DNA from 2 places in the Stenotrophomonas sp. STEN046 genome. Region 2 is predicted to be linked to the other one. Evidence: riboswitches for the same ligand, from Rfam matches in the RefSeq annotation. Region 2 holds a riboswitch; the other holds the start of a gene.

Region 1 (7,370 bases), on a different contig from region 2:
GCGGGGCCAGGCGCTTGGCGATGTAGTTGGCGTTGAGCTGGGCGACCTGGGTCGCCTTGCGCAGGCCTTCGGTGCCCATCATCGCGATGTACATCCAGCTGATCGGCAGGATAGAGGCGCTGCCGAAGCTGGCCGCGCTGACCATGCCGACCGGGCCGTTGTCACCCAGCTTGCCCGGCAGGAACGGAGCCAGGTGCTCCTTGACCGCACACGGGCCAACGCCCGGGCCGCCGCCGCCGTGCGGGATGCAGAAGGTCTTGTGCAGGTTCAGGTGGGAAACGTCCGAACCCCACTTGCCCGGCTTGGCCACGCCGACCAGGGCGTTCATGTTGGCACCGTCGGTGTACACCTGGCCGCCGTGCTTGTGGATGATCTCGCAGATCTCCACCACTTCTTCCTCGAACACGCCGTGCGTGGACGGGTAGGTCATCATGATCGCGGCCAGGCGGTCGCTGTACTTCTCGGCATTGAGGCGGATGTCTTCCACATCGACATTGCCGTTGGCGTCGGTCTTGGTCACCACCACCTTCATGCCGCACATCTGTGCCGAGGCCGGGTTGGTGCCGTGCGCCGAATCCGGGATCAGGCAGATGTCACGATGGTCTTCGCCGCGCGAGCGATGGTAGGCACGGATCGCCAGCAGGCCGGCGTACTCGCCCTGCGCGCCGGAGTTCGGCTGCAGGCTCACCGCGTCGTAGCCGGTGCACTCGACCAGCATCGCTTCCAGCGACTCGATCAGTTCCTTGTAGCCCAGCGCCTGCTCGGCCGGCACCAGCGGATGGATCTGCGAGAACTCCGGCCAGGTCACCGGGATCATCTCGGCGGTGGCATTGAGCTTCATCGTGCACGAGCCCAGCGGGATCATCGTGCGGTCCATCGCCAGGTCCTTGTCGGCCAGCGAACGCAGGTAGCGCAGCAGTTCGTGCTCGCTGTGGTGGGTGTTGAACACCGGGTGGGTCAGGAACTCAGACTGGCGCAGCAGGCCGGCCGGCAGCGCGTCGGCGGTGCTGGCATCCAGTGCGTCCACATCCAGCGAAGCGCCGAACACCGACGCCACGGCCACGATGTCGGCGCGGGTGGTGGTTTCGTCCAAGCTGATGCCGACCGAGTCGCTGTCGATCGCACGCAGGTTGTAACCGGCGGCACGGGCCTTGGCGTGGATCTCATCGGCGTGCACGCCGGTGACATGCAGGGTGTCGAAGAAGTCGCCACCGACCTGCACGCCGGCACTGCGCAGCGCGCTGGCAAGGATCGAGGCCAGGCGGTGGGTGCGGCGGGCGATGCGGGTCAGGCCTTCCGGGCCGTGGTAGACGGCATACATCGAGGCCATCACCGCCAGCAGCACCTGCGCGGTGCAGATGTTGGAGGTGGCCTTCTCGCGACGGATGTGCTGCTCGCGGGTCTGCAGGGTCAGGCGGTAGGCCGGGTTGCCCTGTGCGTCGATCGACACGCCGATCAGGCGGCCCGGCATCGAACGCTTGTAGGCATCACGGCAGGCCATGAACGCAGCGTGCGGGCCACCGAAGCCGAACGGCACGCCGAAACGCTGGCTGTTGCCGACCACGATGTCCGCGCCCCATTCACCGGGTGCAGCCAGCAGGGTCAGCGCCAGCAGATCGGTGGCCACGGCCACCAGGCCGCCGCGTGCGTGCACGGCATCGACCAGCGCCTTGTAGTCGCCGACCTGGCCGAAGGTATCCGGGTACTGCAGCAGCAGGCCGAAGCCGTCCGCTTCCAGCGCTTCGGCCGGCGTACCCACGCGCAGCACGATGCCGAGCGGTTCTGCGCGCGTGCGCAGCAGTTCCAGCGTCTGCGGGTGCACAGCGTCGTGCACGAAGAAGGTGTCCGACTTCGACTTGGCTGAACGCTTGGCCAGGGTCATCGCTTCGGCCGCGGCGGTCGCTTCGTCCAGCAGCGAGGCGTTGGCGATTTCCATGCCGGTCAGGTCGGCGCACAGGGTCTGGAAGTTGATCAGCGCTTCCATGCGGCCCTGCGAGATTTCCGCCTGGTACGGGGTGTAGGCGGTGTACCAGGCCGGATTTTCCAGGATGTTGCGCAGGATCACGTTCGGCGTGTGGGTACCGTAGTAGCCCTGGCCGATGAAGCTGCGCAGCACGGTGTTCTTGTCGGCGATCGCGCGGATCTTGGCCAGCGCCTGCACTTCGGTGATCGACTCCGGCAGCGCCAGCGGTGCCGGCGACTTGATCTTGGCCGGCACGATGGCATCGGTCATCGCATCCAGCGAGGCGTGGCCGATGACGCCGAGCATCTGCGCGATCTCCGCATCGTTGGGGCCGATGTGGCGCTCGACGAAGGCCGAATGATGCTCGAGCTCACGCAGGGAAGGGGTGTTCTGGGACATGGCGAAGGATCCGTCAGGAAAGGGCACACGCACGGGCACAAGCCGCCGGTCGGCGGTCTGCGGGCGCCCCTCTGTCCTTTTGCCTGAGAGTTTAAAAGCGCGGCGGACCGCAGCTTCGTGCCCCTTCGGCGCCGGATCGAACCGGTCTCTCCAGAGTTCTGTTACGGGTGGTATCGGGCCTGAGCGATTACGGGCGTTGCGCCTTCGGCAGCGGTGTTCCGCTTCTCCCACCGTGTTGCCCGCCGATTATAGCCCGTTGCCGCTGCCCGACGGTGGCCTTTTGCGGCCCTGTGGGGCTGAATGGCCGATGGCCCGGGCGTGCGTTTTGTGCAGCTGTGCATGGCGCCGGGCGCATTACCCACCTATGATGGCCGGATTCTCGTATTCATCTGGCGCCGTCCCTGCTGCAGGGGATCGGCGCCCGCCGTGCGTGCCGCGCATGGCCCTGCCGGACGCTTGCCCGATGACCGCCGCTGTTGCTCCTTCCACCCGCCGCATGGCCCTGCTGCTCGCCGGCCTTGCCATGTTCGGTCCGTTCTCGATCGACACCATCTTTCCTGCGTTCCCGCAGCTGGCCGAGCGCCTGGCGGTGGACGAGGTCGCCGTGCAGCAGACCATCAGCGTGTACCTGCTGTTCTACGGCCTGATGAGCCTTGCACATGGCCCGCTGTCCGATGCCTGGGGCCGCAAGCGGGTGATCCTGGGGGGGCTGGTGGTGTTCGTCGGCGCCTCGGTGGGCTGTGCACTGTCCACCGACCTGACCACGCTGCTGGCCTTCCGCGCGCTGCAGGGCCTGTCGGCCGGCGTGGGCATGATCGTCGGGCGCGCCGTCATCCGCGACCTGTACCACGGCCACGATGCCCAGCGGCTGATGAGCCAGGTGTCGATGCTGTTCGGCATCGCTCCGGCCATCGCGCCGATCATTGGCGGCTGGATCCTGCTCAGTGGCGCCGGTTGGCCGCTGATCTTCTGGTTCCTGGTGGTGTTCTCGCTGGTGCTGCTGGCGGCCACGGCGCGGTTCCTGCCGGAAACCCATCCGCCACACGCGCGGGTGGGGTTGTCCCCGCGCACGCTGATGCGCGATTACGTGCGCATCGGCTTCAACCCGCGTTTCCTGCGCCTGGCGCTGGCCGGCAGCATCGGCTTCGGCGGCATCTTCCTGTACATCTCCTCGGCGCCGGCCATCGTGATGCAGCACCTGCACCTGGGTGAGGGCGGGTTTGCGTGGTTGTTCATTCCCACCATCGGCGGCATGACCACCGGTTCGTTCCTGTCCGGGCGCATGGCCGGGCACAGCACACCGACCCGCCAGGTTTCCATCGGGTTCACCCTGTGTGCGCTGTCTGCACTGCTGAACATCGGTTACGTCAGCCTGGCGCCGCAGTTCGCACTGCCCTGGGCGGTGATGCCGATCTTCCTGGGTGGCATGGGCATGGCGTTGATCTTCCCGATCCTGGCGCTGGCCGTGCTGGACATGTACCCCCAGCAGCGCGGCCTGGCCTCGTCGCTGCAGGCGTTCGTGCAGCTGATGATCAGCACGGTGGTGGCCGGCCTTGTGTCGCCGCTGCTGCACGGTAGTCCGCTGCACTTGGCGCTGGGCCAGGCCGGTTTCTTCGCCGCAGGCTTCGTGTTCTGGTACTGGGAGCACCGGCGCGAGCGTGCATCGCAGGCAGTGGGCACGGCGTAACGGGCAGCATGCAGGGGTAGGGCAGGCCGGCAGGCCTGCAAGGCCCGGCAACGGGCAGCAACCGGACTAGGCTGGGGATTCCAGCCAGCCGGTACGTGGATGCACGACAGCCAGCCAATCCGATGTCGTTGCATGAGGTACCCCCATGGCTGCACAGCAGACCTACCGCCTGTTCGAGGTGGCGCTGAAGGAGCGCCGCGTCCTTTCTCCTTCGCTGGACCGCATGGTGTTCACCGGCGTCGACGTGGCGGGGATGAAGACCGAGGGGCCGGACCAGCGGATCAAGGTGTTTTTCCCCTTGCCCGGCCAGCAGGTGCCGGAAGTGCCCCGCGGCGAGGACTGGTACCGGCGCTACCGCACGTTGCCCGACAGCCTGCGGCCGCCGATGCGCACCTACACCATCCGCCAGCTGCGCGCCGATCAATGCGAAGTGGACGTGGATTTCGTCCTGCACGGTGAAACCGGCCCGGCCTCGCGTTGGGCCATCCACGCACGGCCGGGTGACCGCGTCGTGCTGTTGGCCCCCGATGCCGAGTGCGCTGACAGCAGCGAAGGCTGGGAGTGGAAGCCACCGGCGGGCGTTGGCCAGGTGCTGCTGGTGGCCGACGAAACCGCCCTGCCGGCCGTGGCAGGCATTCTCGAGGAGCTGGCCGGGCTGGCCAATCCGCCGCGCGCACTGGCCCTGCTGGAGGTTGCCCAGGCCGGTGACGCGGTGCCGTTGAAGGCACCACCCGGCGCCGAGCTGGTGTGGCTGCCACGCGGGCAGTCCACGCATGGCCAGCCACTGCTGCAGGCGGTGCAGGCCCGGCTGGCATCGGCCTCGACCGTGGCCGATGGGGATGCGCTGGACGAGATCGACGTGGATACGCAGATCCTGTGGGAACAGGCCGATGCCGCTGCCAGCGGGGCGCTGTACGCCTGGGTGGCGGGCGAGGCCGGGGCGGTGATGGCGATCCGCCGCCACCTGCTGCGCGACTGTGGACTGGACCGCGGCATGGCCACTTTCATGGGCTACTGGCGGCACGGACGGGTGCTGGATTGAGGGTGCCTCCAGCGCTGCGTGAACCGGGGCGGGGGCGCGCTGGGTTATCCTTGCGCCCCCGCAACGCAAGCCCCATCGATGTCCACCTCTTCCAAATCCCGCCGCGACCAGCGCCGTCGCCAGGAACAGCAGGCCGCCAACAAGGCCGCCGCCACCGCCTCGCCCGTTGAGCCGCATGCCGAGCTGCGCGACATGCAGCGCACGCTGCTGGCCGGTATCGTCCGCCGCGACGGCGAATGGGTGCTGGGCATGGATGGCCGCATTGCCGGGCAGAGTGACAGCGCCGCGCAGGTGCTGTCGCTGATCATGCAGGCGGGTGAACTGCACGAGCGCAATGGCACGCCGGTGCGGTTGGTGTACTCCGACGCGCTGCGCGATGCGGCGCAGGCCGAGGCCAACGCGAAGGGGCAGACCTTCGATGAATTCAAGGCCGAACTGGCCGCGCAGCTGGCGGCGAAGAAGAACAACTGAAGGCCTGCGGCAACCACCGCGCCTGGACTGATTGCACCGCCAGGCATGGCCCGGCGCTACCGGAACGAAAAGGGCGGATCCTTGCGGATCCGCCCTTTTTTCATTTTGCCGCCGGGGCCGCGCTGGCCTGCCAGCCGCACATCTGGCCTTCGTTCTGCTGCTTCAACCAGGCATTGACCGGGCTGAAGTATTCAATCATCGGGCCGGCATCCAGCTTGTCGTTGCCGGTCAGCTCCTTCAGCGTGGCCTGCCACGGCTGGCTGGCACCCTTGCTCAGCATCGCCCAGTACTTCTGGCCGGCTTCCTTGTTGCCGTAGAAGGTGCACTCGTGCAGCGGGCCCTTGTAGCCGGAGGCATCGCACAGGCCCTTGTAGAACTGGAACTGCAGGATGCGCGCCAGGAAGTAGCGGGTATAGGGCGTGTTGCCCGGCACATGGTACTTCGCACCCGGGTCGAAGAATTCCTCACCCCGCGCGCCGGCCGGGGCCACGCCCTGGTATTTGGCCTTCAGGTCCCACCAGGCCTTGTTGTAGTTGTCCGGGGTGATCGAGCCATCGAACACGCCCCAGCGCCAGCGGTCGATCATCAGCCCGAACGGCAGGAACGACACGCCCGACAACGCCATGCGCATCTGGTTGTTGATGACCGCCTCGCGGCTCTCGCTCGGTGCGTCGACCAGGCCGATGGAGCTCAGGTACTTCGGCGTCATCGCCAGCACGATGGTGTCGCCGATCGCTTCGTGGAAGCCATCATTGGCACCGCCCTGGAACAACGGCGGCAGCGGGTTGTAGGCCAGGTCGTAATAGATGTGGCCCAGCTCGTGGTAGATGGTGGTGAAGTTCTCTTCGTTCGGCTTGATGCACATCTTGGTGCGCACATCGCCTTCCATGTTCATGTCCCAGGCGCTGGCGTGGCAGACCACGTCGCGGTCATCGGGCTTGATGAACTGGGTCTTGTCCCAGTAGGACTGCGGCAGCGACGGCATGCCCAGCGACACGTAGAAGTCCTGCGCGCGCTCGGTCATCTGCTTGGCGGTACGCAGCTCGGCTTCACGCTGTGCCTTGTACTGCGCGGCCACGTTGGCGTCCTTGCCGGCCTTGGCCAGCGCCGCGCTCAGGTTGGTCTGGTACTGCTTTTCCAGCGCTGCGGTGATGTCCAGGCTGCCGGCGCCCGGGTAGGGTTCCAGCTGGTCCCAGAGGTTGGACCAGTCCTGCTGCCACATGTTGCCCAGCAGATGCGCGGCGATCAGGCCGTCGCCCACTTCGGCCTTGTCCTTGCCGTAGGTCTTGTCCAGCTTGCCGCGCGCGTAGCAGTGCAGCTGCTCGTACATCGGCTTGACCTGTTCCCACAGGCGGTCGGTTTCCGGCCCGATCTGTTCCGGCGGCATGTCGTAGCCGCTGCGCCACATCTGGCCGGCATCGGTGAAGCCCATGCCCTTGGCGCCTTCGTTCACCAGGCTGACGAACTGCTGGTAGTCGCCACGCATGTTCTTGGTGGTGCTGTGCCAGCCCTGCCAGGCATCGAGCTGCTTGTCGTAGTCGCGGCTGCGCGCCAGCACCTGTTCCAGCTCGCCCAGCTGGCGGCACGAGTTCGGATCGTTGGCATCGGTGCAGTACTTGCCCGCGCCGTAGCTGCCTTCCATGCGGGTGGCGATCTGGGTCAGCTCGGCCAGCTTGGCCGGGTCGCGCGGTGCCGGCATCGAGGACATCAGCTTCAGCAGATGGATCGCGCGCTTGCTGTCCTCGCTCATCGGCTTGCCATCGAACTTGCCGGCCTGCTCGATCCAGCTGTTGAGCTGGGTGAGCGAA
Region 2 (7,370 bases):
ACTTTCCCCATGCCCCCCTGGAGTGAGTCGATGAGTCGTGATCGCGTCCCCCACCTGGTCGTTGTCGGCGGCGGTTTTGCCGGCCTGTGGGCTACCCGTGCGCTGGCCCGCGAACGCATACGCATCACCCTGGTCGACCGCCGCAACCACCACCTGTTCCAGCCGCTGCTGTACCAGGTGGCCACCGCTGGACTGTCTGCGCCGGATATCGCTGCGCCGCTGCGCCATATCCTCGGCCATCAGCGCAATGTGGAAGTGCGCCTTGGCGAAGTGGTGGCCATCGACAAGGACGCACGCCAGGTGCGCATGGCCGATGGCAGCGCGCTGGACTACGACAGCCTGCTGCTGGCCACCGGTGCGACCCATGCCTACTTCGGCAATGACCAGTGGGCCGACGATGCGCCCGGCCTGAAGACGCTGGACGATGCCATCGCGCTGCGCCGCAAGCTGCTGCTGGCCTTCGAGCGCGCCGAGGCCGAACCGGACCCGGCGAAGAAGGCCGCGTGGCTGAGTTTTGCCGTGGTCGGCGGCGGCCCCACCGGTGTGGAACTTGCCGGCACCCTGGCCGAAATCGCCCGGCACACGCTGCGCAATGAATTCCGGCATATCGATCCGGCCAGCGCCAAGGTACGGCTGGTCGAAGCCGGCCCGCGCGTGCTGTCCACCTTCCCCGAAGTGCTTTCGCTGAAGGCGCGCCGGCAGCTGGAAAAGCTGGGCGTGGAAGTGATGACCGGCACGCCGGTAAGCGATATCGACAGCCAGGGGTTCAAGCTGGGCGACCAGTTCGTGCCGGCGCGCACCGTGGTCTGGGCCGCCGGTGTAGCCGCCTCACCGCTGGCGCGAACACTGGATGTACCGCTGGACCGCGCCGGTCGCGTGCAGGTGCAACCCGACCTGACCCTGCCCGGCCATCCCGAACTGTTCGTGGCAGGCGACCTGGCCGCACTGAACCAGGCCAACGGCAAGCCGGTACCCGGCGTTGCGCCCGCCGCCAAGCAGATGGGCAAGTACGTGGCCGATACCCTGCGCGCACGCCTGCATGACAAGCCGGCACCGGGGCCGTTCAAGTACGCCGATTTCGGCAACCTGGCCACCATCGGCCGCATGGCCGCGATCGTGCATCTGGGCAGGCTGCAGCTGTCGGGCGTGCTGGCCTGGTGGTTCTGGCTGGCCGCGCACGTGTTCTTCCTGATCGGCTTCCGCAACCGCGTCGTGGTGCTGCTGAACTGGGCGGTGGCGTACTGGAGCTACCAGCGCAGCGCGCGCATCATTTTTGGTGATGATCAGGACGACCGGCGGCCGAAGCGGTAGGGTCCACGCGCGGCGTGCCCCTGTAGAGCCGAGCCCATGCTCGGCTTCTGCAATCCGAACGAAGTGCAGCCGAGCATGGGCTCGGCTCTACGGCACCTTCGGTTTCGGATACCACAGCGCGTTGACGATGACCCAGCGCTGGTCGAAGCGGCCCATGTGGAAGTAGTCGACGAACCACGGGGTTTCCAGCCGTACCGAGGCGGCGTTGCCGGTCACGTCCAGCACCGTGCAACGACGGTCCCATTGATCCTTCGGCGTTTTCAGCGCGCCCTGCCTGGTCAACGAGACCAGTTCCTCCTTCGACATCCGGCGCAGGCCCAGGCGCTCGTCGGGTGTATCGCCAAGCACCGCGCGCTTGGCCAGGTCCGGATGCAGGGAGCGGGCGACGCGCTGCGGGTCGGCTTCCAGCTGACCGTCGACGTAGTCGTGGCAGGTGGCTTCGATGGCCGCGATCGTGGCCGGGTCGGCAGCGGGGCTCGTTGCTGCGGATAGTGCGAGCAGCAGGGCAATCGTGGACATCCGGGTCTCCAGCTCTGGGCGCGGGGCGATCATCGCATGGGCCGGGTAGCCCATCCACGCATGGCGTGGATCTACAGAAGTGTTTCGGCTGGCGCCTGCAACCAGGCCAGCTTGCGTTCGCGCGGCTGCCGCTTGAGCTCCCATTCGGCGCGCGAGGCGGCGGAGCGGTCCGGGTACGCACGCACCGCCAGGATCCGCAGCGGCGGGCGGGACCGGGTGTAGCGCGCGCCCTTGCCGGCCAGGTGGGCGGCAAAGCGCGCCTCCACATCGGTGCTGATGCCCGCGTAATAGCTGCCGTCGCGGCATTCGAGCAGGTACAGGAACCAGGGAGCGGAGGGGCGGGCCATGGCCGGATTATGCCGTGCTGCACTGCAGCGGATATACTGGCGCCCGAATGCAGGAGAGAGGCGCCGCGCTGGCGCCCGCCGAAGGCGCAGGCTCCCATGATCGCTCAGGCCGGTGGGCTGGAATCCCACCAACCATGCATTCGACTCGCCGAGCTGGAGAGAGGTCACCGGGCATGCCCGGGACGATCCGCCGAAGGGGCACGCGGCCCATGCCGCTGAACTCTCAGGCAAAAGGACAGCGGGAGCGGCACCGGTCATCGTCATCCCGTCATTGCGCAGGCAGTGGCGGTATACGCGCATGGCCGGCCACACCGCGCCCGGAGCCTGTCCCATGTTGTTGTCCATCATCTACCTGATCGCCATTTCCGCCGAAGCCATGACCGGCGCCCTGTCCGCCGGCCGCCGCCGCATGGACCTGTTCGGCGTGGTCATGATCGCCTGTGTCACCGCACTTGGCGGTGGTTCGCTGCGCGACATCCTGCTCGGCCACTATCCGCTGGGCTGGGTGAAGCATCCCGAGTACCTGGGCTTCACCGTGTGTGCGGCGCTGATCGCCACCTGGGTCGCACGCTGGATGCACCACTTCCGCCGCACCTTCCTGGTGCTCGATGGCCTGGGCCTGATCGCCTTCACCCTGATCGGCTGCTCGATCGCGCGCGAGGCCGGACATGCGCTGCCGATCGTGCTGATTGCCGGCATGCTGACCGGCGCCTTCGGCGGCGTGCTGCGCGACATCCTCTGCAACGAGGTGCCGCTGATCTTCCAGAAAGAGCTGTACGCGATCATCTCACTGCTGACCGGCGCGGTGTATCTGCTGTTGCTGCATTGGGGCGTGGCCGATGCCACCGCGATCCTGTGCTGCCTGGGCGGCGGCTTCGCGCTGCGCCTGCTGGCGATCCATTACCGCTGGGAAATGCCGAAGTTCGTGTACCACGACGAGGTGCATTGAGCCATTGCGGATCGTGCGGTTGCCTGCCAGCGGCCGGCACTACCGTTTGCGCTGCATGACGTTGGTCATGCGGTAATCGCCGGCCTGATTGGCTACCATTGTCGCCCCGTCGCACGCGCGACGGCATCCAGCCACGCCGCGCCCGCGGCCCCGCCAGACACCCCCTCCCCCGCTGCCCGTGGCACATGCCGTGCCGACGGGCCCGCATGTCCCTGCCCGCGCAGGGCGCAGGATGCCGCATGTCTGTCGCCGAAAATTCCCGCTTCCGTCGCGCCCGCCCGTTGCTGGCGCTAGCCAGTCTCGCCCTCGTTGCCGCCCTGGCCGCGTGGCTGTGGCCGCGCACCGAGGTGGCCAGCAAGGGCGAAGGCAGCGGCAAGACGGTGCCGGTGCGCATCGCCCGGGCCAGCGCCGAGCCGCTGGTGCTGCGGTTGAAGGCGGTCGGTACGGTAACGCCCCTGCACAGCGTGGTGGTGCGCAGCCGCGTGGATGGCGAGCTGCTGCGCCTGCATTTCCAGGAAGGGCAGCAGGTGAAAGCGGGCGACCTGTTGGCGCAGATCGACCCTCGGCCGTATGAAGTGAAACTGGCGCAGGCACAAGGCACCCAGCAGCAGAACCTGGCTGAGCTGGAGAACGCCGAACGACAGCTGCAGCGCTACCGTGAACTGCAGCGCCAGAACTACGTTTCGGCACAGGAACTGAGCGACCAGCAGAGCAAGGTGCGGCAGCTGCAGGGACGCCGCCTCAGTGACCAGGCCACAGTAGACGAAGCCAAACTGCAGCTGCAGTACACCCGCATCGTCGCGCCTGTCAGTGGGCGCATCGGCCTGCGCCGCCTGGATGTGGGCAACTTGGTACATGCCAGCGATACCGAAGGCCTGGTGACGCTCGCGCAGACTGCACCGATCAGCGTGCTGTTCACCGTACCCGAGCCGGAACTGCCCGCGCTGCTCGAGGCCGTGCAGGCGCAGCCGGCGTTGGCAGTGGAAACCTGGGACCGCGAAGAACGCAGGCAGTTGGCCAACGGCACCCTGTCCAGCGTCGACAACCGCATCGACACCGCCACTGGCACGCTGAAGCTGCGTGCACAGTTCGACAATGCGGACCAGGGGCTGTTCCCCAACCAGTTCGTCAATGTGCGCCTGCAGCTGGGCACGCAACCGGCACTGCTGATTCCCGATGCCGCCGTGCAGTTCGGCAGCCAGGGCAATTACGTGCACATCGTCGACAAGGACAACAAGGCGCAACGCCGCAACGTGGTGCTCGGCCCTGCCGATGATGGACGCGTGGCCGTGCGCTCCGGCCTGGCGGCCGGCGACAAGGTGGTGATCGAAGGCATCGATGGACTGGAAGACGGCACCGCGGTGGAGATCATCAGCGAGGAGGCGGCAACCCGGGCCGGCGCATGAATCTCTCCCGCGCGTTCATCCTGCGCCCGGTCGCCACCACGCTGTTGATGGTGGCACTGCTGTTGTCGGGCATGCTGGCCTATCGACTGTTGCCGGTGGCCGCGCTGCCGCAGGTCGACTACCCGATCATCCAGATCACCACGCTGTATCCCGGCGCCAGTCCCGAACTGACCACGCGCACCATCACCGCACCGCTGGAACGCCAGCTCGGCCAGATTCCCGGCCTGAAGCAACTGTCGTCCACCAGTTCCGGGGGCGCCTCGGTGATCACCCTGCAGTTCGGGCTGGAGGTATCGCTGGGCGTGGCCGAACAGGATGTGCAGGCCGCCATCAACGCAGCGGGCAGCTTCCTGCCCGGCGATCTGCCGGTGCCGCCGGTGTACCGCAAGGTCAACCCGGCCGATACGCCGATCCTGACGCTGGCCGTGACCTCGCAGGGCCTCTCGCTGCCGCAGGTGCACGATCTGGTCGATACGCGCATCGCACAGCGCCTGGCGCAGCTGCCCGGCGTGGGCCTGGTCAGCCTGGCCGGTGGCCAGCGGCCCGCCGTGCGCATCCAGGTCAATCCCGCCGCGCTGGCCGCCAATGGCCTGGGCATGGACCACATCCGCACCGCGATCGCCGCCGCCAACGTCAACCTGCCCAAGGGCAGCTTCGATGGCCCGATCCGCGCGGTGATGCTCGATGCCAACGACCAGATGCGCAGCGTGGCCGAGTACCGCGCACTGGTGCTGGCCTGGCGCGAGGGCGCACCGCTGCGCCTGGGTGACGTGGCCACCATCAGCGACGGCGCCGAGAACCGGCAGCTGGCAGCATGGCGCGGCACCACCCCGGCGGTGCTGGTGAACATCCAGCGCCAACCCGGCGCGAATGTGATCGCCGTGGTCGAGCAGGTGCGCGCGCTGCTGCCGCAGTTGCAGGCCACCTTGCCGGCCGGCGTGCAGATGACCGTGCTCAGCGACCGCACCGAATCGATCCGCGCCTCGGTGCGCGGCGTGCAGAAGGAACTGGTGCTGGCCATCGCACTGGTGGTGCTGGTCACCTGGGTGTTCCTGCGCAACCTGCCGGCCACGCTGATCCCCAGCGTTGCAGTGCCGCTGTCGCTGGTCGGCACCTTCGCGGTGATGCTGCTGGCCGGCTATTCGCTCAACAACCTCACCCTGATGGCGCTGACCATCGCCACCGGTTTCGTGGTGGACGATGCGATCGTGATGCTGGAGAACATCGCCCGCCATCTGGAGGAAGGGGAAAGCCCACGCGACGCCGCACTGAAGGGCGCCAGTGAGATTGGTTTCACCCTGGTCTCGCTGACGGTCTCGTTGATCGCGGTACTGATCCCGCTGCTGTTCATGGCCGACCTGGTGGGCGCACTGTTCCACGAGTTCGCGGTAACGCTGGCGGTGGCGATCGGCATCTCGCTGCTGGTCTCGCTGACGCTGACGCCGATGCTGTGCGCGCGCTTCCTGAAGCCGCACGCCAGGCAGGCCGATGCAGCTGATGTCTTCGATCGCATCATTGCGCTCTACGACCGCCAGCTGCGCTGGGTGCTGCAACGGCAACCGCTGATGCTGTTGGCGACGGTGGCCACCCTCGCCCTGACCGTAGCGCTGTACTTCGCCGTGCCCAAGGGCTTCTTCCCGGTGCAGGATGCCGGCCTGGTGCAGGGCATCAGCGAGGCACCGCAGGCGATCTCGTTCCAGGCCATGCGCGAGCGCCAGCTGGCGTTGGCCAGCGCCATCGAGCAGGACCCGGCCGTGGCCAGCCTGTCGTCGTACATCGGCGTTGACGGCAACAACGCCACGCTCAACACCGGCCGCCTGCTGATCGAGCTGAAGCCACATGGCGAACGGGACAGCGCCGAGGTGGTGATGGCACGCCTGCAGCAGCGCGTGGCGAAGATTCCCGGCATCACCCTGTACCTGCAACCGGTGCAGGAACTGGGCATCGAAGACCGCATAAGCCGCAATCAATACCAGTTCACCCTGACCACGCCGGATCTGGAAACGCTGGAAACCTGGACACCGAAGCTGCTGCAGGCCCTGCGCCAGTCGCCTGCGTTGCGTGATGTCGCCAGCGATCTGCAGATGCAGGGTCGGCAGGCGCGCGTTGCAATCGACCGCGATGCGGCGGCGCGCCTGGGCGTAAGCGTGGAGGCCGTGGCCGATGCCCTGTACGACGCCTATGGGCAACGCCAGATTTCGACCATCTTCACCCAGGCCAGCCAGTACCGGGTGGTGCTGGAAGCCGATCCCACGCGCCAGCCGGGACCGGACGCCATCACCGTCCTACGCGTGCGCAACAGCGCCGGGCAGACCGTGCCGCTGGGTTCGGTAGCGCGGGTGGAAGTGGGCCCCTCTGCGCTGCTGCGCAATCATGTGGGCCAGTTCCCGGCGGCCACGCTGTCGTTCAACCTTGCCCCGGGCGCATCGCTGGGCGAAGCGGTGGATGCCGTGCACGCCGCGCGCGCGCAGGTGAACCTGCCGCAGAGCATCGAACTTCGCCTGCAGGGCGCGGCGGCGGCCTTCAGCAGCTCGCTGTCGTCCACCTTGTGGCTGATCCTGGCGGCCGTGGTGGTGATGTACATCGTGCTGGGCGTGCTGTACGAAAGCTTCATCCATCCCATCACCATCCTGTCCACCCTGCCATCGGCCACGGTCGGCGCGCTGGCTGCGCTGTGGGTCAGCGGACGCAGCCTGGATCTGATCGCCGTGATCGGCATCGTGCTGCTGATCGGGCTGGTGAAGAAGAACGCGATCATGATGATCGACTTCGCGCTGGACGCGCAGCGCACCCGCGGCATGACCCCGCGCGAGGCGATCCACCAAGCCGCGCTGCTGC

What was found. A riboswitch is a leader RNA that binds a small molecule or an ion and turns the genes downstream of it on or off. The one in region 2 is predicted to bind glycine.
Region 1: another riboswitch for glycine. It lies ahead of gcvP (aminomethyl-transferring glycine dehydrogenase); the one in region 2 lies ahead of ACVOLJ_RS03890 (trimeric intracellular cation channel family protein).

What each region holds. Positions count from the first base shown of each region.
Region 1 covers NZ_JBRRDR010000012.1:782-8,151, reverse strand. Annotated here, with positions in the region: gene gcvP (aminomethyl-transferring glycine dehydrogenase) at 1-2,362, opposite strand, end outside; glycine riboswitch at 2,424-2,526, opposite strand; gene ACVOLJ_RS08130 (multidrug effflux MFS transporter) at 2,826-4,049, shown strand; gene ACVOLJ_RS08125 (siderophore-interacting protein) at 4,195-5,091, shown strand; gene ACVOLJ_RS08120 (hypothetical protein) at 5,170-5,562, shown strand; gene ACVOLJ_RS08115 (M2 family metallopeptidase) at 5,663-7,370, opposite strand, start outside.
Region 2 covers NZ_JBRRDR010000004.1:151,485-158,854, reverse strand. Annotated here, with positions in the region: gene ACVOLJ_RS03905 (NAD(P)/FAD-dependent oxidoreductase) at 31-1,311, shown strand; gene ACVOLJ_RS03900 (nuclear transport factor 2 family protein) at 1,399-1,830, opposite strand; gene ACVOLJ_RS03895 (GIY-YIG nuclease family protein) at 1,902-2,177, opposite strand; glycine riboswitch at 2,218-2,307, shown strand; glycine riboswitch at 2,321-2,426, shown strand; gene ACVOLJ_RS03890 (trimeric intracellular cation channel family protein) at 2,509-3,126, shown strand; gene ACVOLJ_RS03885 (MdtA/MuxA family multidrug efflux RND transporter periplasmic adaptor subunit) at 3,366-4,532, shown strand; gene ACVOLJ_RS03880 (multidrug efflux RND transporter permease subunit) at 4,529-7,370, shown strand, end outside.